4 regions of the Streptomyces rapamycinicus NRRL 5491 genome follow, and region 2 is predicted to be linked to each of the others. Evidence: riboswitches for the same ligand, from Rfam matches in the RefSeq annotation. Region 2 holds a riboswitch; each other region holds the start of a gene.
What was found. A riboswitch is a leader RNA that binds a small molecule or an ion and turns the genes downstream of it on or off. The one in region 2 is predicted to bind cobalamin.

Region 1: linked by a shared signal. The riboswitch ahead of LIV37_RS42745 (ABC transporter substrate-binding protein) and the one ahead of LIV37_RS18000 (ribonucleoside-diphosphate reductase subunit alpha) in region 2 are both predicted to bind cobalamin.
Region 3: linked by a shared signal. The riboswitch ahead of LIV37_RS03980 ((2Fe-2S) ferredoxin domain-containing protein) and the one ahead of LIV37_RS18000 (ribonucleoside-diphosphate reductase subunit alpha) in region 2 are both predicted to bind cobalamin.
Region 4: linked by a shared signal. The riboswitch ahead of metE (5-methyltetrahydropteroyltriglutamate--homocysteine S-methyltransferase) and the one ahead of LIV37_RS18000 (ribonucleoside-diphosphate reductase subunit alpha) in region 2 are both predicted to bind cobalamin.

Annotation. Positions count from the first base shown of each region.
Region 1 is NZ_CP085193.1:10,309,174-10,311,362, forward strand. It holds gene LIV37_RS42740 (RNA polymerase sigma-70 factor) at 1-568, shown strand, start outside; cobalamin riboswitch at 563-776, shown strand; gene LIV37_RS42745 (ABC transporter substrate-binding protein) at 837-1,877, shown strand; gene LIV37_RS42750 (FecCD family ABC transporter permease) at 1,919-2,189, shown strand, end outside.
Region 2 is NZ_CP085193.1:4,409,491-4,411,679, forward strand. It holds gene LIV37_RS17990 (DUF7196 family protein) at 1-90, shown strand, start outside; gene LIV37_RS17995 (GNAT family N-acetyltransferase) at 166-672, shown strand; cobalamin riboswitch at 793-919, shown strand; gene LIV37_RS18000 (ribonucleoside-diphosphate reductase subunit alpha) at 1,054-2,189, shown strand, end outside.
Region 3 is NZ_CP085193.1:882,168-884,356, forward strand. It holds gene LIV37_RS03975 (FAD-binding dehydrogenase) at 1-547, opposite strand, end outside; gene LIV37_RS03980 ((2Fe-2S) ferredoxin domain-containing protein) at 720-1,103, opposite strand; cobalamin riboswitch at 1,149-1,326, opposite strand; gene LIV37_RS03985 (hypothetical protein) at 1,342-1,563, opposite strand; gene LIV37_RS03990 (glycoside hydrolase family 97 protein) at 1,756-2,189, shown strand, end outside.
Region 4 is NZ_CP085193.1:10,376,709-10,378,897, reverse strand. It holds partial or broken gene LIV37_RS43075 (helix-turn-helix domain-containing protein) at 140-367, shown strand; gene LIV37_RS43070 (hypothetical protein) at 490-699, shown strand; cobalamin riboswitch at 768-989, shown strand; gene metE (5-methyltetrahydropteroyltriglutamate--homocysteine S-methyltransferase) at 1,157-2,189, shown strand, end outside.

The sequences.
Region 1 (2,189 bases), 5.9 Mb from region 2:
GTTCGACGAGATCGCCGCGGCGGTGGGGCGGTCGGAGGCGGCGTGCCGGCAGCTGCTGGTGCGGGCGCGGCGCCACATGCGGGCCGGACGGCCTCGGTTCACGGCGGACCGGGAGGAGCGGCGGGAGCTGGCCACACGGTTCTTCGACGCGCTGAAGGACGGCGATGTGGGCGGGCTGCGGAAGCTGCTGGCCGCCGATGTGCGGCTGGTCGGAGACGGTGGCGGCAAGGCCCCGCAGCTGGCCAGGGCCGTCATGGGCGCGGAGAACGTGGCGCGGTTGCTGGGCGGTGTCTTCCCCTGGCTGCTGCGGATCGATGTGTCGTTGGAGCCGTGCGAGGTCAACGGCCAGCCCGGCGCGATCCTCCGCGACCGGGACGGCAGGGTGCTCCACACGCTGGCCCTCGATGTGCTCGACGGGCGGATCCAGACCATCCGCACGGTGATCAACCCCGACAAGCTCGGCCACCTCGGGCCGGTCGGCGACGCCTGGGCCGTGGACCGTGAGGTGAAGCGGGCCCGCAGGCGGCCGAACCGACCGCGGGACGTGGCCGCTCGACGCTCTTGGTAGTCTCGGGGAGCCAGTCGTGCCACATCCGAGGCCAGGGAATCCGGTGCGAATCCGGAACTGACGCGCAGCGGTGAGGGGGACGGGCGGGGCATGTGACACCACTGGGAGGAGTCCGTGACGGCCGAGGGGCCGTCGCGAACGAGCACCGGGAAGGGGCCCCGTCCGGACGAGCCCGAGTCCGAAGACCTGCTGGCACCTCCGCGCCCGGCGCGCGGAGGACGTCCGTAGGCCAGGCTCCGCGAACGAGCCCCGACCACCGAGGCTGCCCGTGCTCCGTTCCGCCCGCCGTACCGCGGCGCTCCTGCTCGCCCCCGCCCTTCTGCTCACCGCGTGCGGTGGCTCCGGCCATGACGACGCGGACCCCGGAAGGGCCGCCGGTTCGGGCTATCCGCGCACGATCGACAACTGCGGCCACAAGGTCACCTTGAAGTCCGCCCCGAAGCGGGCCCTGTCGCTCAACCAGGGCACCACGGAGATCCTGCTCTCGCTCGGCCTCGCCGACCGCATGGCCGCCACCGCCACCTGGACCGATCCGGTGATGAAGGGCCTGGAGAAGGCCAATGCCAGGGTGGAGCGTCTGGCCGACAACGCGCCGTCCTTCGAGAAGTCCCTGGACGCCGAACCCGACTTCGTCACCGCCTCGTTCGTCTCCACCCTCGGCAAGGGCGGCGTGGCCACCCGCGAGCAGTTCGAGAAGCTGGGCGTGCCCACGTATGTCTCGCCGTCCGACTGCGCGGCGGGCAGGGACACCGAAAGCGGTGGCGACGGCGCCCGCGGCAAGCCCCTCACGCTTGATGTGGTGTACGGCGAAATACGCGACCTGGCCCACGCGTTCGGTGTCGACGAGCGCGGTGAGAAGCTCGTCGCGCGGCTGCGGGAGCGCGTCCGCAAGGCCACGGACGGAGTGGACGCCTCCGGTGTCTCCCTCATGTACTGGTTCGCCAACTCCCAGTCGCCCTACCTCGCCGGCTGCTGTGGCGCGCCGGGTGCCATCACCCGGGCCGTAGGGGCGGAGAACGCCTTCTCCGACACCCACGACGAGTGGCCGCAGATCAACTGGGAGACCGTGGCCGACCGCGACCCGGACGTCATCGTCCTCGGCGACCTCACGCGCAAGCAGCAGACCGCGGAGACCGCCAGGGCGAAGATGCGCTTCCTCGAGACCAACGCCGCCACCCGCAACCTCACCGCAGTGAAGAAGAAGCGGTACATCCTGCTGAGCGGGCAGGCCATGAACCCGTCCCTCCGTACGGTCGAAGGGGTGGAACAGGTCGCCGCCGGGCTGCGCGACTTCGGGCTCGCCAAGTGAGCACCCGTCGAGTGAGCACCCGACACCCGGGCATCCACCGTGTGAGCGCCCGCCTCCTGCTGCTGATCGCGGGAGGGCCGGCCGCGCTGCTCGCGTCGGTCGCGTTCGCCGTGACCATCGGCCCGGCCGACATCTCCACCGCCGACGTATGGGCGGCGGTCACCGCCCATCTCGGCCTGGGGAAGAGCACCTTGCCGCCGCTCCGGGACGGCATCGTGTGGAACCTGCGCATGCCGCGCACACTGCTCGCCGCGGTGTGCGGGGCGGGCCTGGCCCTCTGCGGGGCCGTGATGCAGTCCCTGCTGCGCAATC
Region 2 (2,189 bases):
ACGGTCCGGCGCTACGTCACCCACCAGGAAGCCGACGCCGCCAACAGGCGCGCGGGCTCCACCGGAGTGATCACCGCCGTCACCCAGTGACGCCGAGGACCCACACCCCGCGCACGGCGACCCGGCTGTCACCCGGCTGTCAGTGGCCTGCGGCAGACTACGGGCATGGACATCACGATCAGGCGCGCGCGGGACGAGGAGCTGGACGGAATCGGAGAGCTCACCGCACAGGTGTATCTGGGGGACGGGCTCCTGGACTTCGGGGACAGTGATCCTTATCTCGCCACCCTGCGCGACGCCCGCCGCCGGGCCGCCGAGTCCGAAGTGCTGGTCGCGGCGGACACGACGAGCGACGAGGTGCTGGGCGCCGTGGCGTTCGCCGTGCATGGCGGGGCGTACGCGGAGCTGGCCCGACCCGGCGAGGGCGAGTTCCGGATGCTGGTCGTCCGCCCCGAGTCGCGCCGACGCGGCGCCGCCGAGGCGCTCGTGCGAGCCTGTCTGGACCGGGCCCGCGCACTGGGTCTGCGGCGAATAGTGATCAGCAGCCAGCACTCGATGACCGCCGCCCACCGCCTGTACGAGCGGCTGGGCTTCACCCGTGCCCCCGAGCGCGACTGGGCGCCCCTGCCGGGGACGGACTTCACCCTATGGGCCTTCACCGTGGAGCTTTGACACCCCGCGCCGCACGCCCCAGGTCGCGGGCCACCTTCGGAACGCATTAGCACATTCATGCGAAACTCCGCAGCTCCGACACAAGATATGGGGGTGCGTGCGTCGGCCAACACAAGATGTATGCTCGTCCTCGCTGTCGCCGCAGGGGAATCCGGTGGGAATCCGGAACTGTCCCGCAACGGTGTACGTGTGCGCTCAATTCGGCGTGCCCGTGAGTCCGAGCACCTGCCGACGGCCCTGTGAACACGTCCCCCGGCCTCGAGGGTTGGGCCGATGGACGCTGCGTGGTGTGCCTGACGTACGAGGAGTGCGGCAACGGCATGTCCGTACGCGCCCATCGCACCACCCTCGCGGCCCGGCCGAGCGAGGGAGAGCACCCCAGTGACCATCGCGCCCGCCGATCCGGTTTCAGCGCAGGCGGCTTCTCAGGCAGCGGACGACGCGCCCGGGACCGCCCTGCTACGGACTCTTACCGGACTCACCGCCGACCTTCCCGCCACCGACCCCGGCAAGGTCGCGGCCGCCGCCCTGCGCGGCCGTCATCCCGGCTCGGACGAGGCGGAGTTGCGTGCGCTCGCGACCGAGGCGGCGGCCGGGCTGATCGCCGAGGAGCCGGAGTACTCGCGGCTCGCGGCGCGGCTGCTGGCGCTGACCATCACGGAGGAGGCGGCCGGGCAGGGCGCGGTCTCCTTCTCGGCCTCCGTCCGGGTGGGCCACCGCGAGGGCCTGCTCGCCGACTCCACCGCGGAGTTCGCCGCCACCCACGCCGAGCGGCTGGACGCGCTGGTGGAGCGGGCGCTGGCCGACGGCGCCGACAACCGCTTCGGCTACTTCGGGCTGCGCACCCTCTACAGCCGCTATCTGCTCCGCCACCCCATCACCCGTCAGGTGATCGAAACCCCGCAGCACTTCCTGCTGCGCGTGGCCTGCGGGCTCGCCGAGGACCACTCGGAGCGGGCGCTGGACGACGTCGCCGAGCTCTACCGGCTGACCAGCACGCTGTCGTATCTGCCCAGCTCCCCCACGCTGTTCAACTCCGGCACCCGGCATCCGCAGATGTCGTCCTGCTATCTGCTGGACTCCCCGCTGGACGAGCTGGACTCGATCTACAACCGCTACCACCAGGTGGCGCGGCTGTCGAAGCACGCGGGCGGCATCGGCCTGTCCTACTCCCGCATCCGGGCGCGCGGTTCTCTTATCCGGGGCACCAACGGGCACTCCAACGGCATCGTGCCGTTCCTGCGCACGCTCGACGCCTCGGTGGCAGCCGTCAACCAGGGTGGCCGGCGCAAGGGCGCGGCCTGTGTCTACCTGGAGACCTGGCACGCGGACCTCGAGGAGTTCCTGGAGCTGCGGGACAACACCGGCGAGGACGCCCGCCGCACCCACAACCTCAACATCGCCCACTGGATCCCTGACGAGTTCATGCGCCGGGTCGAGGCGGACGCCGACTGGTCGCTGTTCTCCCCGGCCGACGCGCCCGATCTGGTGGACCTGTGGGGCGAGGAGTTCGACGC
Region 3 (2,189 bases), 3.5 Mb from region 2:
CGAGGCCGCCGCCGCGCTCGGCCCAGCCGACGATCGGGAACCACTGCACACCGAGCCCGTGCAGCCAGGACCGCTTCTCCCCGGAGGCGAAGTCCACATACGCCTCCGCCCACTTGTGGGCCCAGTGGTCCTGGCCGCCGGGGTCGGTGACACCGCGGTCGAAGCCGGCCGTGCCGAGCCAGTCCTGCCAGGCCAGTTCGGGGGAGTCCTTGATCCCCATCAGCCGCTGTTCCTCGGAGTCGACGAAGAACAGGCCGCCGAAGGACCAGAACGCCTGGCCGCCGAGGTTGCTCTCGGGCTCCTGGTCGAGGAGGAGCACCTTGCGCCCCGCGGCGGCCAGTTCCGCCGTGGCCACCAGCCCGGCGAGCCCGTGGCCGACCACGATGGCGTCCGCGTCCGAGGACGCCCCGGAGGCGGCGAAGGCCGGAACCGCCGCCTGGGCGAGCGCGGCACCGGCGAGCACACCGCCCGCCGCCGTCAGGGCGCGGCGGCGGCTGATCCCGCTGATCCCGGCGGGCGACGCGGAATTCTCTGTGGAGTTCTCCATGAGCTGCCTTCCGGGAGGGGTTCGGAGGGTGCGGGAGATACGGAGGGGGCCGCCGCGACGGAATCGTGTTACCGGCCGACAACGTGTTACCGACGGTAGCCCACGGGGTGCGAGGCCGCCAGAGTTCTGCTCACAGGAGCAACTCCCCTACGTGGCAGGGGACTTCGGGCGTTCAGCGACCGCCCGGTGACGGCTCGGCCGAGGCACTCCCCCGCGGCGAGAAGGCGTACAGATCGAGGATGTCGGGCAGCGGCACCACCCCGGGGCCGCCCGCCCGGACCCAGGCCACGATGTCCTCCGTCGCGTCCGGGTCGTTGACCAGGCCGAGCCAGACCGGCCGGCCCCCGGCGGCCCGTCCGGCGGCCGACGGCTGCACCACGATCACATTGGCCTGGTCGCAGACGTCCAGACACTCGGAGACGCGTACGGGCGCCTCCGCACCGAGCCGCGCGAGCTGCGCGGCGTGGTCGACGCCGGTCACCTTGGGACTGCCGCAACAGCAGTCCCGGCACACGGTCACCCGGCACGGCAGCGGATCGGCCGGCCCTACGGGCACGCCGCACCACCCCTCCTCCGGGGAAGTCCGCCCCGGTGTCGATCGAGGAGGCGACCGCGTGAGTCTCCTGGCTCTCGGGTCGATGCTCGTCCCGGCCTTCCCACCCGCGCATGCGGGCAGTGGCCTGTCCGGGATCCGCTCGCCGATCACAGTGGCGGTACCGCGCCGGATTCTCACCGGCTTCCTCGTTCCGCCGTCGCCCTTGTCGCCCGGCATCATCGCATCCCGGGCGCCCCGCTCACTCCCTCGGGGCTCCGCAGCGCGCACAGCGAGCGAAGTGGGCGGTGTCCTGGATCGCGCCGCAGTCGGCGCAGACCCGCTCCAGCCAGCAGGCGGGGTCCCCGCCCTCGGGCTCGGCGGGCGCCGGGTCCGCCGCCTCCCGGTCCGCGGTCTCCGGGTCCACCGCCTCCCGGTCCGCCGTCCCCGGGTCCGGGTCGCCGGGCCGAGCCGTGCCGCTCATCGTGTGCGCCTCCTCATCCGGACCGTGCGCGGGTCCGTCAGCCGACCCTCTACCCCTGGTGGCGTCTCCGGAAGCAGCCAAGCTATAGATCCGATCTCTCACGCGCCCACGACCCTTGACGGGGCGTAATATCGCCCGCCCCCTCCCCAGTTATCGGATGACTCGGTAACGTATCCGCCTCGGGAGGCAACGATGCCGAGATCTTACCGACGCTCCGCAGTGGCATTTCTGCTCTGCGGCGTCCTGGCCATGACGCTCTTCGTCACCGGGCCCGCACAGGCGAAGGACTCCGCCTGGACCGTGCGCGGCCCCTCGCCCCACTCCGGTCCCCTCGCCCAACTGCGGCTCGACGGCGCCTCGGGAGCGCTGGCGCTCCAGGTGTCCCGGGGCGGACGTACGGTGATCGAGCCCTCGCCCGTGGGCATCGTCACCGAGCGGGCGGATCTGTCGCACGGGCTGCGCTATCTGGGACGCCACGACCGCACCGTCGTGGAGCGCTACCGGTCGACGGTCGGCAAGCAGCGCTCGCGCACGGCACGGATGACCGAGACCCGCTTCCGGTTCCGCGGCGGCGGGAACGCCCGGCTGGACCTCGTGGTGCGGGTCTCGGACGACGGGGTCGCCTA
Region 4 (2,189 bases), 6.0 Mb from region 2:
ACGCCCGTGACACCGCGTCCGCCCGCGCCACCGAGCGCACCGAGCGCACCTTGCGGTCGAAGCGGCTGGAGGTCCGGGTGGACCCGGAGTTCCCGCGCATCGTCGCGTACACCGACCGCGAGAGCGGCGCGGCCTGGTCGGCACCGAACTGCCGGTGGCCGCCATCGCCCGCCGCGTCGGCTACGACGACCCCGCCTACTTCAGCAGGCTGTTCGCCCGCCGCGTGGGCACCGCACCGGTCCGCTTCCGCGAACAGCAGTGCCGCTCGGTCCCCGGCGGTTTCACCAACCGCGTCCCCGACCCGGCCCGCCCGCCGACCATCCCGCCCTGCGCCCCGGCGGACGACGCGCGGCTCGGCGGCGGATGATGTGACAGCGGGTGACGTGTTACCCCATTGGGGGGACGTTGGGCCGCGATCCGCCCGACAAAGGGGCACCATGCATGCGAAGCCGGTCATTTCCGGCCGCTCATCCCCAGCAAGGAGTTCCCATGCGTATGCGGACCGCCCTGTCCACGCTCGCTCTCACCGCCGCGTCCCTCGCCGTCGGCGCGACCGGTGCCGTCGCGGAGGACACTCCCGATGTCACCGTCAACAACACCAGCAGCACGACCTTCCCCGGCGTATGCGCCAGCAACCAGTTCTCCTTCGTCACCGTCCCGGTCAACCTGGTGGGCGAGTCGGACTCCGGAGCGTGCTGACCCCCTGCTCCACGCGCCCGTGAGGAGCGGAACCCCCGGCCGACACGGCCGGGGGTTTCCCATGCCGTAGGCTGGCCGGTGCAGCTGGTTCGCCCCGTCCGCCAGGCGGGAGGCGTCGCAAGAGGGAACCCGGTGGAAATCCGGGACTGCCCCGCAGCGGTGAGCGGGAACGACCGCCGTCATACGCACTGGGTCCGGTGAGAAGGACCTGGGAAGCGACGGCCAGTAGGTGTCCTCCTGAGGAGGACGCGCCCGTGAGTCCGAAGACCTGCCATCTGCCCGCGTACGGACCACCCGTGCGCGGACATCCCGGTGACCTCGAGGGCGGGTCGGCGAACAGGTACCAGGTGGACGACCGCGCGCCTGCCGCGCGAGGTCGTGGCGTCCGGTCCGTCACCCTTCGCGCTCTCCTCCCGTCGCCGGGACCTCAGGGATTCATCTCGCGAAGGAGATCTCCGTGACCACCAAGTCCGCAGCCGCGGCGGCACGGGCCACCGTGTACGGCTACCCCCGCCAGGGCCCGAACCGGGAACTGAAGAAGGCGATCGAGGGCTACTGGAAGGGCCGCGTCACCGGCGACGCGCTGAGGGCCACCGCCGCCGAACTGCGCCGCGCCAACTGGCGGCAACTGGCCGGGGCGGGCATCGACGAGGTCCCCACCGGCGACTTCTCGTACTACGACCATGTGCTGGACACCACCGTCATGGTCGGCGCCATCCCCGGCCGCCACCGGGACGCGGTCGCCGCCGACCCGCTCGACGGGTACTTCGCGATGGCGCGGGGCACCCAGGACGTGGCGCCGCTGGAAATGACCAAGTGGTTCGACACCAACTACCACTATCTGGTCCCCGAACTCGGTCCGGACACGGTGTTCGCGGCCGACTCCGCCAAGCAGGTCGCGGAGCTCAAGGAGGCCATCGCCCTCGGGCTGACCGCGCGACCGGTCCTCGTCGGCCCCGTCACGTACCTCCTGCTCGCCAAGCCCGCGCCCGGCGCGCCCGCCGGCTTCGAGCCGCTCACCCTGCTGGACCGGCTGCTTCCGGTGTACGCCGAGGTCATGGCCGACCTGCGGGCGGCCGGTGCCGAATGGGTGCAGCTCGACGAGCCCGCCCTGGTCCAGGACCGCACCCCCGCCGAGCGACACGCGGCCGGGCGCGCCTACCGCGACCTGGGCGCCCTCACCGACCGCCCGAAGCTGCTGGTCGCCTCGTACTTCGACCGTCTCGGCGAGGCGCTGCCGGTGCTGGCCAAGGCCCCGGTCGAGGGGCTGGCGCTGGACTTCACGGAGGCCGCCGCGGCGAACCTGGACGCGCTGGCCGCCGTCGGCGGGCTGCCCCGCAAGCGGCTGGTCGCCGGTGTCGTCAACGGCCGCAACATCTGGGTCAACGACCTGGAGAAGTCCCTGGCCACGCTCGGCACCCTGCTGGGCCTGGCGGACCGGGTCGACGTGGCCGCCTCCTGCTCGCTGCTGCACGTCCCGCTCGACGCGA